DNA from 2 places in the Micrococcus sp. TA1 genome. Region 2 is predicted to be linked to the other one. Evidence: riboswitches for the same ligand, from Rfam matches in the RefSeq annotation. Region 2 holds a riboswitch; the other holds the start of a gene.
The links. A riboswitch is a leader RNA that binds a small molecule or an ion and turns the genes downstream of it on or off. The one in region 2 is predicted to bind thiamine pyrophosphate.
Positions count from the first base shown of each region.

Region 1: it holds a riboswitch for thiamine pyrophosphate, as region 2 does, so the genes downstream of both, GGQ69_RS12975 (bifunctional hydroxymethylpyrimidine kinase/phosphomethylpyrimidine kinase) here and GGQ69_RS11545 (thiamine ABC transporter substrate binding subunit) in region 2, are expected to answer to the same signal.

Region 1 covers NZ_JACHNW010000002.1:362,218-369,700, forward strand. The annotation lists gene GGQ69_RS12970 (MFS transporter) at 1-1,043, opposite strand, end outside; gene GGQ69_RS12975 (bifunctional hydroxymethylpyrimidine kinase/phosphomethylpyrimidine kinase) at 1,040-2,692, opposite strand; TPP riboswitch at 2,737-2,830, opposite strand; gene GGQ69_RS12980 (DUF5067 domain-containing protein) at 2,963-3,829, shown strand; gene GGQ69_RS12985 (hypothetical protein) at 4,004-4,195, shown strand; gene GGQ69_RS12990 (hypothetical protein) at 4,403-4,813, shown strand; gene GGQ69_RS12995 (NAD(P)-binding domain-containing protein) at 4,847-5,512, opposite strand; gene GGQ69_RS13000 (DUF3427 domain-containing protein) at 5,632-7,483, opposite strand, start outside.
Region 2 covers NZ_JACHNW010000002.1:30,849-38,331, reverse strand. The annotation lists gene GGQ69_RS11550 (iron ABC transporter permease) at 1-1,745, opposite strand, end outside; gene GGQ69_RS11545 (thiamine ABC transporter substrate binding subunit) at 1,777-2,889, opposite strand; TPP riboswitch at 2,941-3,044, opposite strand; gene GGQ69_RS11540 (formylglycine-generating enzyme family protein) at 3,244-4,155, shown strand; gene GGQ69_RS11535 (sulfatase) at 4,160-5,812, opposite strand; gene GGQ69_RS11530 (ABC transporter ATP-binding protein) at 5,805-6,611, opposite strand; gene GGQ69_RS11525 (ABC transporter permease) at 6,679-7,483, opposite strand, start outside.

The DNA.
Region 1 (7,483 bases), 330 kb from region 2:
GCCCACCACACCAGCGGCCCGGCCAGCGCGGCGACCGTCCCCCACAGGAGGAACAACCGTCGCCGTCCGGTGAGCGTGGCCAGGTGACCGGCCAGGGCCATGACGATCGCCTGCGCCACCGAGGCGATGCCCATGACCACCGGCACCCCGGTGGCGGGCAGTCCGGAGTCCTCGGCGAGCCGGGCGGTGAGCAGCAGCACCGTGGAGTTGGTCAGCAGCCACAAGCCGGACATCAGGATGAACACCTGCCAGAAGGCCCGCGCCCACCGTCCGGCGAGCAGGTCGCGCAGTCCGGCCCTCGGGGCGGCGGGCCGTGCGGCGGCCTCCCGGGCGCGGCGGTGGAAGACCGGGGCGTCGGTGACCTGGCGGCTGTAGTAGACGAGCATCCCCAGGGACAGCGCGGCGCCGAGGACGAAGAGCAGCCGCCAGCCCCAGGCCGCGTAGGCGTCGGGGCCCAGGAGCACGAGCAGTCCGGCCACGGAGAACGCGATGGTCGCCTGAGCCCACGGGGCCATGGACAGGATCAGCCCGCTCATCAGCCCGCGGCGCCTTGCGGTGGACCACTCCATGGCCAGCGGGATGGCCGCGGAGTACTCCCCCGCCACGAAGATCCCGCACAGGAAGCGCAGCACGAGGATCAGGCCGATGGTCCCGGCGCCGAGGATCTCGTGGGTGGGCGTGGCGGCGATGGCCAGCGCGCAGGCGGCGGTCCCGGCGATCGCGATCCGCGTGGTGCGGGTGCGCCCGAGCCGGTCGGAGATGCGCCCGAACACGATCCCGCCGATCGGCCGGCCCAGCAGCATCGCGATGACGATCAGCGCCCCGGTGGACGCGGCGGCGGCGGGCCCGGCGAGCACGAGCATGGCCGGGGCGAGTGCGGTCAGCGGCAGGAAGACGTGGATGTTGTCGATCCAGTTGCCCACCACCCCGGCGCGCAGCGCGGCCCGTCCCGCCGGGGGCAGGCTCTCATTCGGAGTCCCGGTGGAGGTCTCGGTGGTGGTCTGGGTCCCGACGGCGGCCTGCGCCGTGGTCGCGCCCGTCACCGGACGCTCCCGGCGAGTGCTGCGGCGGGGGCCTCGGCGCTGACTGCCGCGGGGGCCTGGATGCGGGGCTGCACGGGCGCCTCGGCCCGGCCCCCGTACTCACCAGGTTCGAGGCGCAGGGCCTGCTCGAAGAACTCGAGCTCGTGCCGGCAGGCGGTCAGGTAGGCGCGGGCGGCCCGGGCGCGCACGGCCGGGGAGGCCGCGGCGAGCTCGCGCTCCACGTGGGCCAGCGCGGACTCGGTGGCGGTCACGAAGCCCGGGTCCCGGTAGGTGTCCAGCCACGCGGCGTAGGGGTGGTCGGCGGGCACCGCGGGCAGCATCGCCCCCACCTGGGCGTAGAGCCAGAAGCACGGCAGCACCCCGGCCACGCCCACGGCACGGTCCTCGCCGAGGGCGGTGGCCAGCAGGAAGTCCGTGTAGGCGCTCGTCACCGGTCCAGCGACGGGGGCCGGGCGATCACCGAGCCAGGTGCGGTGCAGTTCGGCCTCCTCGGTGAGGCAACCGTGGGCCGCCCCGGACCAGAAGACCTGCGCGTCCAGCTCGGTCGAGCGGGCGGCGAGGGCGGCCATCGCCCGGGAGTACCCGTTGAGGTACAGCGCGTCCTGGGCCAGGTAGAACTCGAAGGCGTGCCGGGTCAGGCTTCCGTCCACGAGGGCACGGACGAACCCGGAGCCGGCGATGGCGGCGTTGACCTCCGCCCCGGCGGCCCACAACGCCGCGGTCCACGGACCGGCGGGCGCGACGGCGGCCGGCACCCGGGCTTCGGGGTCCCGGCGCGGGGCACCCAGGTCCTGCGGGGACCCGAGGACGGGCGGGACGGCGTCGGGGGCGAACCAGGGGGCGGCGGAGGCGGCGGCCTGCAAACGGCGCGAGCGGTGCCCGTGGTCCACGGGTCCGTGGCCGGAACCGACCTGCAGGGCGGCCCCGTGGGCGATCGCCTCATGCAGCCACTCGGTGGCCCAGGCCAGTGCCGTGCCCGGGGCGTCCCCGCGGCCCAGCCGGGTGGCGAGCGCGGAGGACAGGGAGCAGCCGGTGCCGTGCGTGCTGGTGGTGTCGATGCGCGTGGACGGCACGGAGATCAGCGTCCCGTCCGGGTGCACCCAGGTGTTCGTGACCCGCCGGGTGTCCAGGTGCCCGGTCTTGACCACCACGGCCACGCCGGTCGCGGCTGACCAGCGGGCGGCCTGGTCCAGGGCCTCGGCCTCGTCGGCGGCGCGCGGCGAGCCGGTGAGCACGGCGAGCTCGTCGATGTTGGGGGTGACCACCGTGGCGCGGCGGCAGAACTCGATCATGGCCTGTTCGGCCTCGGGCTGCAGCAGGCGGTGGCCGCTGGTGGCGATCATGACCGGATCGACCACGAGCACGGCCGGCGGGTGCTCGTCGCACCAGGCGGCCACGGTCTCGATGATGCCGGTGGTGCCGAGCATGCCGGTCTTGACGGCGTCCAGGGTGACGTCGTCGCTGACGGCCTCCAGCTGGGCGCGCAGGAAGTCCGTGGGCGGGACGTGGAGGTCCCGCACGCCGTGGGTGTTCTGGGCGACGAGCGTGGTCACCACGCTCATGCCATAACCGCCGGCGGCGGTGATGGACTTCAGGTCCGCGGCGGTGCCGGCGCCCCCGGAGGGATCGGTGCCGGCGATCGACAGCACGCGGGGCCCGGATGCGGGGACAGGCGGAATCTGGGTATGGCAAGAAGAAGTCACGCGGACATCCCTTCGCTAGTCCTAACTAGATCAGGTTCCACGGGTGTCATCTCAGCGCCGTGCGGCGCACCCCGTGTCCGCGGCCAAGTATAGGCAGGCGCAACGGACCGACGGGGCTATCGAGCGAAACGTCTCGACTCAAACCCTCAGCCGGTTCAAGGCATCACGCATAGGAACGACGATCACCGTCGTCTCAAGGAAGAGGGGCACCTCCCCGTGCGCACCACATCCACCACCTCGTTGGCTCTCGTCGTGGCCCTGGGCCTCGCGCTCACCGGATGCGCCTCTCCAGCTGGCAGTGCGGGCAACACCGCCGAATCGAACAGCGCCGATGGCTCCCAGTCCGCATCCAGTCCGGAAGCGCCCGAGCCCGTTGATCTCACTGGCGAGTGGGCACAGTCCAACAAGGGCTCCGGAAGCAAGCACGTGGCGACCATCGTCGACGATACGATCACCATCTACTGGGTCAACGCGGAGGATGAATCGAAGTCCCTGTACTGGGCCGGCAGCGTCGAACAACCCGAGGACGCAACGGCAGCCTTCACCTGGGACTCGGTCAATGACACGTCCAAGACGGGTTCCGCACTCCTGGCGTCCAGTGACGACCAGAAGACCTTCACCCTGGACGGCGACACCATCAGCTACGAGGCCGCCGCGCTCGGTGAGACGTGGACGGTTGAGCTGGAGCAGACCAGCACCACCCCCGCAGCGGCCCCCGCGGACGATCAGGACACCACCGGGGAGTACGACGTCACCATCGAGGATGCGACCTTCGCCAAGGACTACGCCGGAGAACCGGCGATCGTTGTCAGCTATGAGTTCACCAACAACTCCGACGAGGCCGCCAACTTCATGACCGCCATACACGACCAGGCGTTCCAGAGCGGCGTCGAGCTTGAAAGCGCCATAGTCGATGACGTCGACTCGGCGCTTTCGATGTCCGACATCAAGCCGGGTACTACGGTCACCATCCAGGAGGCCTACGTCCTGCGGGATGAGACCACGGTGTCCGTGGAAGTACGGGAGCTGTTCAGCTTCTCCGAGGCAGTCCTGACCTCCGAGGAATTCTCCGTCAAGCAGTAGATGCTCCCTCGACGTCGGCAATAATCGGGACGAGGGGGACGTCCTAACCGTGCTGTGCGTCGCCCCCGGCCATCACGACCGGCCCGTCGCGGCCCTCCGAGAGGCCATCGGTCTGGGGTCCTGACCGCTGGCCGAGGTCCTGCCCCCTGGGGCGGCCTGCCCGAACAACCGGGCATGTTCGCGGTGTCCTGGCTGGACATGCGCCGGCTACCGGTGAGGATCGACGCCGCCGCGCCGGACGCCCAGTACGTCAGCGTCGGCATCGAGACCAACGGCGTGATGCTCTGGTTCATCGTCGATGAATCCGGGGGGCGCACCTGCGCTGCTGCCACCCGGAACCGCGGGCGAGAAGCACAGCGTCGGTGAACGGCTGGACGCGCTGATCATCGGGATATGCGAGCGCGCCGTGTGCCCCCTGAACATGGTGGCCACGTGACCGGCACCGGAAGGAGCCGGATTGCCGGCTTCGGGACCACCGCACGAAGCCTCTTGACATCCCTCCGGCGCTGCCGAAAATGACTGGTATCCAACTGAATCATCTGGGATTCCATGCCGAGATCCGGCAGAGGAGGAATGATGTTGTACCCGCCCGAGGATGCCCGCGAGCTGACGGTGTTGATGCGGCTCAGCCGCGAGCTGGACATCGTCGGTGACCTGACCGCCACCGTGGACGGTCCCTCAGAACTGATCGCCTGGGTCCTGGTGCTCGGCCGGCCCGAGATCACCGCCTGGCGGGCCGAGCACACCGGTCACCGGTACATCCATGCCACGGCGAACCGTGACCGGGCGCCGGTCCGCGGCATGCTCACCGCCTTGTTGCCCTGCGAGCACCACCGGGGATTCTGGCGCGCCCTGGGGCTGGACGACCTGGCCGAGGGCGAGCGCCGGACCCTGAAGGGCACGGACCTGTCCTCGGCGTGGGAGTCCATGCCGATCACCACGGAGGACATCGCGCCCAAGCCGCCGGCGACCGAAGAGGCCTAACCGGGTTGTGGGCGTCCGCGGTGGGCGTGCGCCTCAGCGGGTCGCGAGGGCGCAGGCCTCGCTCAACAGTTCGGTGAGACGTGCCACCGGGTGCGTGGTGGCGAAGATGGGGGTGTCCGGTTCGAACGCGCGGCCCGCGGCGAGCGGGCCGGCATCCACCGGGTCGTAGCCCAGGCGGTCCAGGAAGGTCCCGACGGCGGCCCGGGCGGCGTCGCTGTCGCCGGCCAGTGCCAGCGCGCGGCGGTCCGGATCGCCTGCGGGGCGCGCCAGGGTCTCAAGGTCCCGGTAACCGATGTGGTTGAGGGTCTTGACCACCGAGGAACCGGCGAGGAAGTCCTGGACGACCTCGGAGGTGGAGCGGTGGTCGGCCTCGAATTCCGCGATCTCCCCGTCCACGGGGGCCCAGTAGTTCATGGTGTCGACGACGGTGCGGCCGGCCAGGGCATCAGCGTCCAGCGTGCGGAACTTGTGCATGGGGACGGCGACGACCACCATGTCCGCCTGTGCCGCCTCGGCGGCATCCACGGCCTGAGCGCCCGGGGTGATGATGTCCGCGATCATCGCGATCTCCTCGGCCGGCTTGGCGGTGGCGATCTTCACCTCGTACCCGGCCTGCAGTGCCTGTCTGGCCACGGCCGTCCCGACACGGCCTGCGCCGAGGATGCCGATGGTGCGGGGCTGGGAAACGGGCGTGGTCACAAGGCTCCTGAGGACGCGCGGAAGAATGCTCTCGGGTTGAAGTAACGCGGGTGGGGGTGAGTTTGTTCCGCTCCGAACGACATGTCCTCCTCGCCGACCACTGCTTGTCCCCTGATGGATCAGGCCACGGCGCTCGCGACCCTGAAGACTTCCATGGGCATCTCTCGATGCAGATTCCACGTGACTTGCATGGGGCGCTCGCCATGCCACGAGTTGAGATCCGCCGTTCCCAAACAAACGAACGGAGCGGTCCCGATGTCGTTGCTGGGCGTCTCGCGAACGAACAGGATCGTGTTGGTCTCGTTGGACTCTTTGGTGGCGTATCTCCGACCCGTCGGAGATGTTGCTCGCGTGGTGTTCTGACTCTCCCAATGGAACTGACTGCGACTGATGGCGTAGTCGCGATACATGGTGGTCGGTGAGAAACTTCGTTCGGACTTCCTCAGATTGATGAGAAACGCGTCTGTTTCATACTTCTCTGACCACGCCACGCCAGAGACATGAGCCATGTCCGGAGAAGACTCGAAGGTGCGGATTCCAAGGGCCGGCAAGATCTCTTCGCGTCTGTAGTGAGCATGAGTAAAAAGAGGGACTTCTTCTCTCAAGGAGGTCCTCGTCGGATTGGTCCGCGTGGACGAAAGTCGATGCTCGAAGATCTCTTCTACTTCCGCAACAAACTGCGTCTGGGTCCGCACCCATTGGAAAGCCTCGTCTAAGGAAGCGAACCGTCCCTTTTGGTAGATCGCCGTGAAATAGAGCATCTCGGCGAAGACCTTGTCGCGACCGGTGAGCTCCGAGATTCTTATGTCCTCGCGGAGCAGGGCCAAGTAGGCCTCAGCCCGCTCCTGATCATCGACATGCAGCAATGACGAGGCACGGAGAATTTGATTCAGTTCCGTCTTGGGCATGTCGTCTCGTGGTTCTGCCCGATCGGCTTTCATCTTGAGCGTCGTCCATGAGCGGCCGTTCGAGCCTGACCGGTAAATGTCTGAAAGACTCCGGCCAGCTTCTTCGAGGTACTGATCGAGCCGGTACTCCCACAACGACCGGCCATCAGCGTGCTCTCGGATATCCTGCGCCAACTGATTCGCGGTCATCGCGATCTGTCCCTTGACGTTTCTGATGACAACGTCCTTGGCGACAGAGTCGAGGATGATCTGGGAACCAGCAGGAAGGAAGGGAAAGTCCTTTTCGATGTCGTCGATGAGGCGCTTCCGACCGGACCCCGTCAGCGCTCGCAACTTCCGGTCGAAACGGAACTCCTTCCGTTGCATGCCAATGAAGTCCAAGACCGTGAGCACGTCCTTGCCAAACGAGCGCCGCAGACCACGCCCCAACTGCTGGAGGAAGATCGTCGCGCTTTGGGTCGGACGGAGAAACAGAACCGTATTGATCTGAGGGATGTCGAGACCCTCATTGAAGACGTCGACGGTGAAAATGCACTTGATCTCGCCCCGTCGGATAGCCTCAAGCGTCTTTCGACGTTCATCACTCCGCGTCTCTCCCGTGACGACGGCCGAGGGAATATTGGCGGCGTTGAATCGATCTGCCATGAAACGTGCGTGAAGAACGGAGACACAGAATCCCAGCGCCTTGAGGTCTTCCAGCGATCCGGCTTTGTCCAGGAGCTGGTGCGCGACCAGTCGTGCTCGCGCATCATCACCGGTGTAGAGGTTCTCGAGTTCCCGGGAGACGTACTTTCCAGCCCGCCAGGAAATCTCGGAGACGTCGACATTGTCGGACACGCCGAAGTAATGGAAGGGGACCAGAATGTCAGCATCCAAGGCGTCCCACAGCCGCAACTCCGACGCAACCCGGTTATCGAAAAGAGTCTTGACGTTAACACCATCCGCTCGCTCCGGAGTGGCGGTTAGACCCAACAACTCGTGTGGCTGGAAATGTTCCAGGATGGACCGGTAGGTGGCGGCCTCAGCATGATGGAACTCGTCGATGACCACGACGTCGAAATGG
Region 2 (7,483 bases):
GTCGCGGTCAGCACCGCCAGGATCACCGACCCGGCCATCGCCATCCCGTAGTTGTCCTCCCCGGGCCGGCCCAGCAGGCGCACGATGAGCACCGGCAGGGTCTGGTAGTCGGGGGAGGCGAGGAACGTCGTCGCCCCGAACTCGCCCAGGGACACCGCGAACGCGAACCCGGCGGCCAGCCCGAGTCCGCGCGCCAGGAACGGCCCGTCCACGGTCCGCAGCACCCGCCCGGGAGAGGCACCCAGCACGGCCGCGGCCTCCCGCAACCGCGGGTCCACGGCCCGCAGCACCGGCACCAGCGAACGGACGACGAGCGGCAGCGCGACCACGGCCTGGGCCAGCGGCACCAGCGCGCCCGAGTACGCCAGCTGCGGGGCGGAGGCCACGAGGGACACCACGAACCCGAAGCCCACCGTCACCGCGGACACCCCCAGCGGCAGCATGATCGCCGCGTCGAACAGCCGCTGGGCCCGCACCGCCCACCGCGAGCGCACCGGCCGGGTCAGCAGCAGCGCCAGCGGCACCCCGACCACCAGCGTGATGACCGTGGCGTCCAGGGCGATCTTCACCGAGTGCTCCAGGGCCTGCAGCACCGTGGTCCCGCCGGCGAACCCGGACCCGGCGCTCGAGCCGAGGAGCTCGTAGTTGCGCAGCCCCCAGCCCTGCGAGGACTGGAAGGACCGCGCCACCAGCGCCACGATCGGCGCGGCGATCAGCAGCACCACGGTCAGCATCGTCACCGCGAACGGCACCGCGTCCGCGCGCCGCAGCGGGTGGGAGGTCGGTTCGCGCAACCGCAGCGCCGTCTCGGTCCCGGCGCGGAACCGGTTGGCCAGCGTCACCGCCAGGATCACCACCACGAACTGCAGCGTGGAGAACACCGCCGCCGTGCGCAGGTCCAGGAACGCCGTCGTCTGGATGTAGATCTCGGTCTCCAGGGTGCCCACGCCCGGCCGGCCCAGGGTCTGCACGATCCCGAACGCCGTCGAGCAGAACAGGAACACCAGCGACCCGGCCGAGGCGATCGCCGGTCCCAGCGCCGGGACGGTGACGGTCACGAACGTCCGCCACGGCGAGGCCCCCAGCATCCGGGCGGCCTCCCCAGTGCGCGGGTCCAGCGTGGACCACAGGGCACCGACCTGGCGCACCACCACGGAGAAGTTGAAGAACACCATCGCCAGCACGACGGCCGTGAGCGTCTGGTCCAGCCCCAGGAACCCCAGCGGGCCGTTCTCGGCCAGCAGCGCCCGGAACGCGGTGCCCACCACCACCGTCGGCAGCACGAAGGGCACCGTGGACAGCCCGCGCAGCAGGTTCCGCCCGGGGAACCGGCACCGGTACAGGACGTACGCCCCGGGCAGCCCCAGCAGCAGCGATCCCAGTGTTCCGGCCACCGCCAGTCCCAGCGTCTGCCCCACGAGCCGCCAGGTGCGCGACTCGGCCAGCACCTCGGCGAAGGCGCCGAGGTCGAGCTGCCCGGCGGCGTTCGTCACGCCACGGGCCAGCATCGACCCGACGGGCCACAGGAAGAACACCGCCAGGAACGCCAGCGGGACGGCGGCGACCACCGTCCACACCAGCCCGCGGCCCACCGGGCCGGCGGCACGCCTCCACCGCCCGGGCACGACGTCCGCCCGGTCACCGCCCGGCGGGGCGGTTCCGGTCTCCGGGGCCCGACCGGACGCCGGCACCCGGGTGGGGGCCGGCGTCGGGACCAGGGCCGGGTCTCCCGGGACCAGGCTCATCCGTCGCGTCCTGTCCGGTGGGGGATGCCGATCAGCTCGCGGCCTCGTAGAGTGCGTTCCAGTCCTCGAGCCAGGCCTCGCGCTTCTCGGCGATCTGCCGCAGGTCCGCCTCGATCGGGTCCTCGACGAGGGTGGCGTTCTGCGCCCATTCGGCCGGCAGCTCGAGGGACTCGTCCACCGGGTACATGAACATGTTCTCCGGCAGCGAGGCCTGGAAGTCCTCGGCGAGCAGGAAGTCGATGAACGCCTGCGCGCCCTCGGGGTTCTTCGCGCCCTCCACGACGCCGGCGTACTCGACCTGGGTGGTGCAGGTGTCCTCGACGACCCCGGTGGTCGGGGCGAAGGCGGGGGAGGACGAGTAGCTGAGCACCAGCGGGTAGGCGCCCTGGCCCTCGCCGGCGGAGAAGTCGGAGTAGTAGGCGTCCGACCAGCCGGCGGCGACCTTGGTGCCGCCCTCGAGCAACCGCTGCCAGTAGTCCTGCCAGCCGTCCTCGCCCTTCTCGGTCACGGTGGCGGCCAGGAAGGCCAGGCCGGGGGAGGAGGTGACCGGATTGGTGGTGACGAACAGCCGCGCGTACTCGGGCCTGGCCAGGTCCTCCAGGGTGGTCGGCGCGGCGAGGTCGTTCTCCTCGAACCACTGCTCGTCCACGTTGACGCAGACCTGGCCCTGGTCGATGGGGGTCAGCCGGTCCTCGACGACGAGGTCCTGGGCGGATTCCGGCAGCGCCCCGGAGGCGTACTCGGCGACGACGCCCTCGTCGATGACGCGCTGGGCCGAGAGATTGTCGATGCCGTAGACCGCGTCCACGGTGGGGTTGTCCTTGGACAGGATCAGCTGGTTGACCAGGGTGCCGGCGTCGCCCGGGGCGGTGGTGGTGAGCTCGTAGCCGGACTCCTGCTCGAAGGCGGCGATCTGCTCCTCGGTGATGTTGAAGGAGTCGTGGGTCATCACGGTCACCGTGCCACCGGTGCCGGCTCCCGAGGCGCCGCTCGCGCCGTCGGTGGTGGCCGGCGCCGTGCCGTCGCCCGCGCCGGACTGGTCCGCGACCGAGCAGCCGGTCAGGGCCAGCGCGGCGATGCCCAGGATCGCGAGGGCGCCACGGGCACGGCGTCTGCTGGTGGGCGCTGCGGAAAGGTGGTGCATGAGTTCCTCCAATACCTCTGGAGGGGACGGGGCGGCGGGTGCGCCGACCCGAGGAGAGAAAGCTCGACTTCCTTCGCCGGTGCTAACCGGGCAGGTTCGAGGGTCTGCGGTGTGCGCACTCTCAGCGCCGGCCTGGCGCTCCCCTGTCGTTGAACCTTCAGTCTAGTGCCGGGGGAGGGGCGGGGTCATCTCGGTCGGCTGACGTGACCGGCCGTGGCGGCGCACCATAATGGAAAAGCCCTGCCTGTCTGAGCTGTCCGGCTGAGCACCTGCACGACGAATCGGCCCTGAGAGGTGGATGTGGACTGTTGTCATCCCGCTGCCGGCGGTACCGAGCCGGGACGTGCGCAGCACATGGATCCGCGGGAGCCTGCGTCTCGGGCCGTCCACACGGGCCCGGTCCAGTCGAGCTCCACCCACGGCATCGAGCAGGTTGAGGTTCCCGCCGGTCGGTTCCTCATGGGGGACCACTTCGGTGAGGGGTACCCCGCAGACGGTGAGACGCCCGTGCACGCGGTGCGGTTGGACGGCTTCTCCATGGACGCCACCACCGTGACGGTCGACGACTTCCGGCGGTTCGTGGAGCAGACCGCGTACGTCACGGAGGCGGAACGGTTCGGGTCCTCGGCGGTCTTCCACCTGGAACTCATTGCTCGTCGGCTGAACCCGGCGGGCGCGAACCCGGTCCCGGGGACGGCCTGGTGGGTCAACGTGCCCGGGGCGTGCTGGCATGCCCCGCTCGGACCGGGATCCCGGGCGGACGAGGACCACCCGGTGGTCCACGTCAGCTGGAATGACGCCCAGGCCTACTGCGCGTGGGCCGGGCGCCGCCTGCCGCACGAGGCGCAATGGGAGTACGCGGCCCGCGGCGGGCTGCAGGGCCACCGCTACGCCTGGGGCGATGAGCTCGTGCCGGGCGGCGAGCACCACTGCAACATCTTCCAGGGACGCTTCCCCGTGGAGAACACGATCGACGACGGTTTCCTCTCCACGGCCCCGGTGCGGACGTTCCCGGCCAACGGGTTCGGCCTGTTCCAGATGGCCGGGAACGTCTGGGAGTGGTGCCAGGACTGGTTCCTGCCGCGCTACTACCGGCGCAGTCCCGAGGAGAATCCCCCCGGGCCGCCGTTCGGCGAGGGCAGGGTCATGCGCGGAGGGTCGTTCCTCTGCCACGACTCCTACTGCAACCGGTACCGGGTGGCAGCGCGGAGCAGGAACAGTCCGGACTCCTCGAGCAGCAACTGCGGCTTCCGGACCGTCGGCTGACGGGTCAGGCCGCCGCCCGCACCCGGACCCCGTGGTCGGTCAGCGCCAGCAACTCGTCCAGCATCAGCTGGCGCATGCGGTCCACGACCTCCTCGCACCCCGGCCTGGCGGCCAGGTTGTGGGCCTCCTCCGGGTCCGAGTCGAGCAGGTACAGCTCCTCGGCGTCGGTGCCGAAGTACCGCGTGTAGCGGGCCTCGGGGGTGATGACCGAACGGATGTGCACGGGGGCCGGCAGCCCGTCGAGGCCGAACGGCTGATCCTCCTCGACGATCAGTGCCCTGCGGTGGACGGAGGCCTCGCCCCGCAGCAGCGGGACCAGGCTGCGGCCCTGGATGCCGCGGTGTCCCGAGACCCCGGTGAGTTCCAGCAGGGTGGGCACCAGGTCCGCGTTCGAGACCAGGGCCGTCGAGGCCGCGGTCCGCGCCGCCGGGGAGATCCCGACGCCGGCCCCCGGCAGTCCCGCGGGCACCCTCATGACCAGTGGCACGTTGGTCACGCCCCGGTAGTGGGTGAAGTGCTTGAGCATCATGCCGTGGTCGCCGAACATGTCCCCGTGGTCCGAGGTGAAGACGACCACCGTGTTCTCCGCCAGTCCGGTGCGTTCCAGCGTCTGCAGGATCCTGCCCACCTGGTCGTCCAGCAAGGTGATCAGACCCAGTTCCGCCGCGCAGGCCACCCGGTACTGTTCCTCCGTGGCGATCCACGTCATGGTCGGGTCCTCGCCGGGCATCCCCCGTCGCTCGGCCATGCGCCGGACGTGTTCGGGAGAATCCGAGTGATCCTGGTGGAACGTATCAGGTACCGGGACGTCCGCCGGGTCGTACAGGCGGTCGTATCCGGCCGGCGGCGCGAACGGATGGTGGGGATCGGGGAAGGAGGCGAACAGGAAGAACGGTTCGCCGTCCGCGGCATGGTCCTCGAGGCGGGCGCAGGTCCGCTCGGCGACGTACGCGCTGGGGTGCAGTCCGGCCGGAACGGCCGAGGTGTAGACCTGCGCCCAGTGCCCGCCGTGATCGTCCAGTGCCCGCTGCGGTCCGGCGTCCGTCAAGGGGTCGAAACCGCGCTCGCGCGCCCAGTGCACGTAGTGACCGCTGGGGCGGTCCCCATGACCGACCACCAGGTCCACCTCCTGGTAGCCGTAGTAGTCACCGGGCATCGTCACCGGCTGTTCGCTGTGGAGGAGGGAATCCTCCCAGCGGTCCCAGCCGGCGTCGCGGACGGGTCGGCGGGCATCCGGGAGGCAGTCCTCCAGCAACTGGGGTTCGGAGAGCATGATCTGCTCGCGCTGCTCCGGCTCGAAGTCCCAGCCCATGTTCTGGTGGTGCAGCTTGCCCACCGCGCTGGTGCGGTAGCCGCACGACGCCAGGTCTCCCGGCAGGGTCGAGACGTCCGGGTCGAGTGGCAACCCGTTGCACCGGGTGCCGTGCTGCTGGGGCCACCGACCGGTCATCAGGCTGGCCCGGCTGGGCATGCACGTGGGGTTGGTGACGTGGACGTTGCCGAAGGCCACGCCCTCGGCGGCCAGGGCATCCAGATGGGGCGTCGACACCAGCGGGTGGCCACCGAAGCCCAGGTGATCCGGGCGGAGCTGGTCCGCGATGATCACCAGGACGTTGGGGCGGCCGGCTGCGGGGTTCGGGTCAGGTCGCTCACGCATCGGCCATCTCCTGACGGTGGGGGTTCTTGATCAGGGACAGCACGCGCGTGCGCTCGTCCACGAACGCCTTGGTGGCGCGCGTGGTGATCTGGTCCCGCTCCCGGGGCAGGTTCACGGTGACGACCTCGACCACGTGGGCAGGCTTGGAACCGAGCACGACGACGCGGTCGGAGAGGTACACGGCCTCGTCGATGTCGTGCGTGACCACCAGGATGGTCATGCCGAATTGTTCCCGGATCCGCAGGCAGAGGTCCTCGAGCTCGAACCGGGTCTGGGCATCGACCGAGGCGAACGGCTCGTCCATGATGAGGATCTCCGGCCGGTAGGCCAGGCCGCGGGCGATGGCCACGCGCTGCTGCATGCCACCGGAGAGCTGCCACGGGTAGAGCTCGGTGGCATGGCTGAGCCCCACGGCCTCGATCGCCTCGTCGATGCGCTGGTTCTCCTCGGCCCGGCCCAGTCGGAGGTGCCGCAACGGAAGCCGGATGTTCTTGCGTACCGTCAGCCACGGCATCAGGGAGCGGTGGTAGTCCTGGAAGACGAGGGCCATCTGCTCCGGTGGCCCGTCGATGGGCTGGCCGTCGATCCTGGCCTCGCCGGAGGTCAGTGGCTGCAGTCCGGTGATGCACTTCAGCAGCGTGGTCTTGCCGACACCGGAGGGCCCCACGATGCAGACGACCTCTCCCGCGGCGACCTCGAAGGACAGGTCCCGGATGATCTCCTTGGCCTGGGGGCCGCTCCCGTAGGACTTGCACAGCCTGTCGACGGCCAGTCGAGGGACGGGTGTGGCGTGGTCCATGGAAGCTCCTCGGGTGTGGGCGGACGTGGCGCCGTGGTGTGGTCGGGTGTCAGTGCGGATGGTGGAGTCAAGAGTCACGCTGGGCCTCCTTGGCGCCGAAGTACCAGGCCAGGATCCTGGCCTTGACGAGGTCGAAAAGTTTGTTGATCACGAATCCCAGGACACCGAGCAGGAGCACCCCGGCCCACATGTCCGCGATCATGAAGGACTGCTGCGCGGTCAGCGTCAACGCACCGATGCCGGTCGAGGCACCGAGCATCTCCGAGGCGATCATCACGATGAACGCGATCTGCAGGCTCACCTGCAACCCGGCGAAGATCTGGGGTGCAGCGGCCGGGAGGTACACCTGGGTGAACTTCTCCGTACGGGTCAGCCGGTAGACGACGCTGACGTCCTTCAGGGTGCCGTCCACGGAACGGATCCCGTCCATGGTGGCGATGAGGGTGGGGAACGTCGCCGCCAGGGCGATCGAGGTGATGCGCATGTCGTTGCCGAAGCCGATCATGGTGATGAAGATCGGCACCAGGGCGACGGGCGGGATGGACCGCACGAAGTGGATGATCGGCTCCAGCAACCAGCGCAGCGGCCGGACCAGGGCAAGGACGAACCCGAGGACGATGCCCACCACGACCGCCAGCGCGTAACCCCCGGCCAGGTTGGCCAGGCTGGGGACGACATCGGTGGGGAAGTGGGCGAACAGCCACAACTGCTGAAACCTGGTCAGGATCTCTTCCAGTGGCGGGAAGAAGGTGCTGGAGGACCTCGCTGAAGCCACCCACCAGGCGGCCAGCAGCAGGGTGGGCGTGCCGACGGCCAGGGCCCATTTCAGCCAGGACGGTACGCGACGCGACCTCCGGCGGGGACGCCGACGC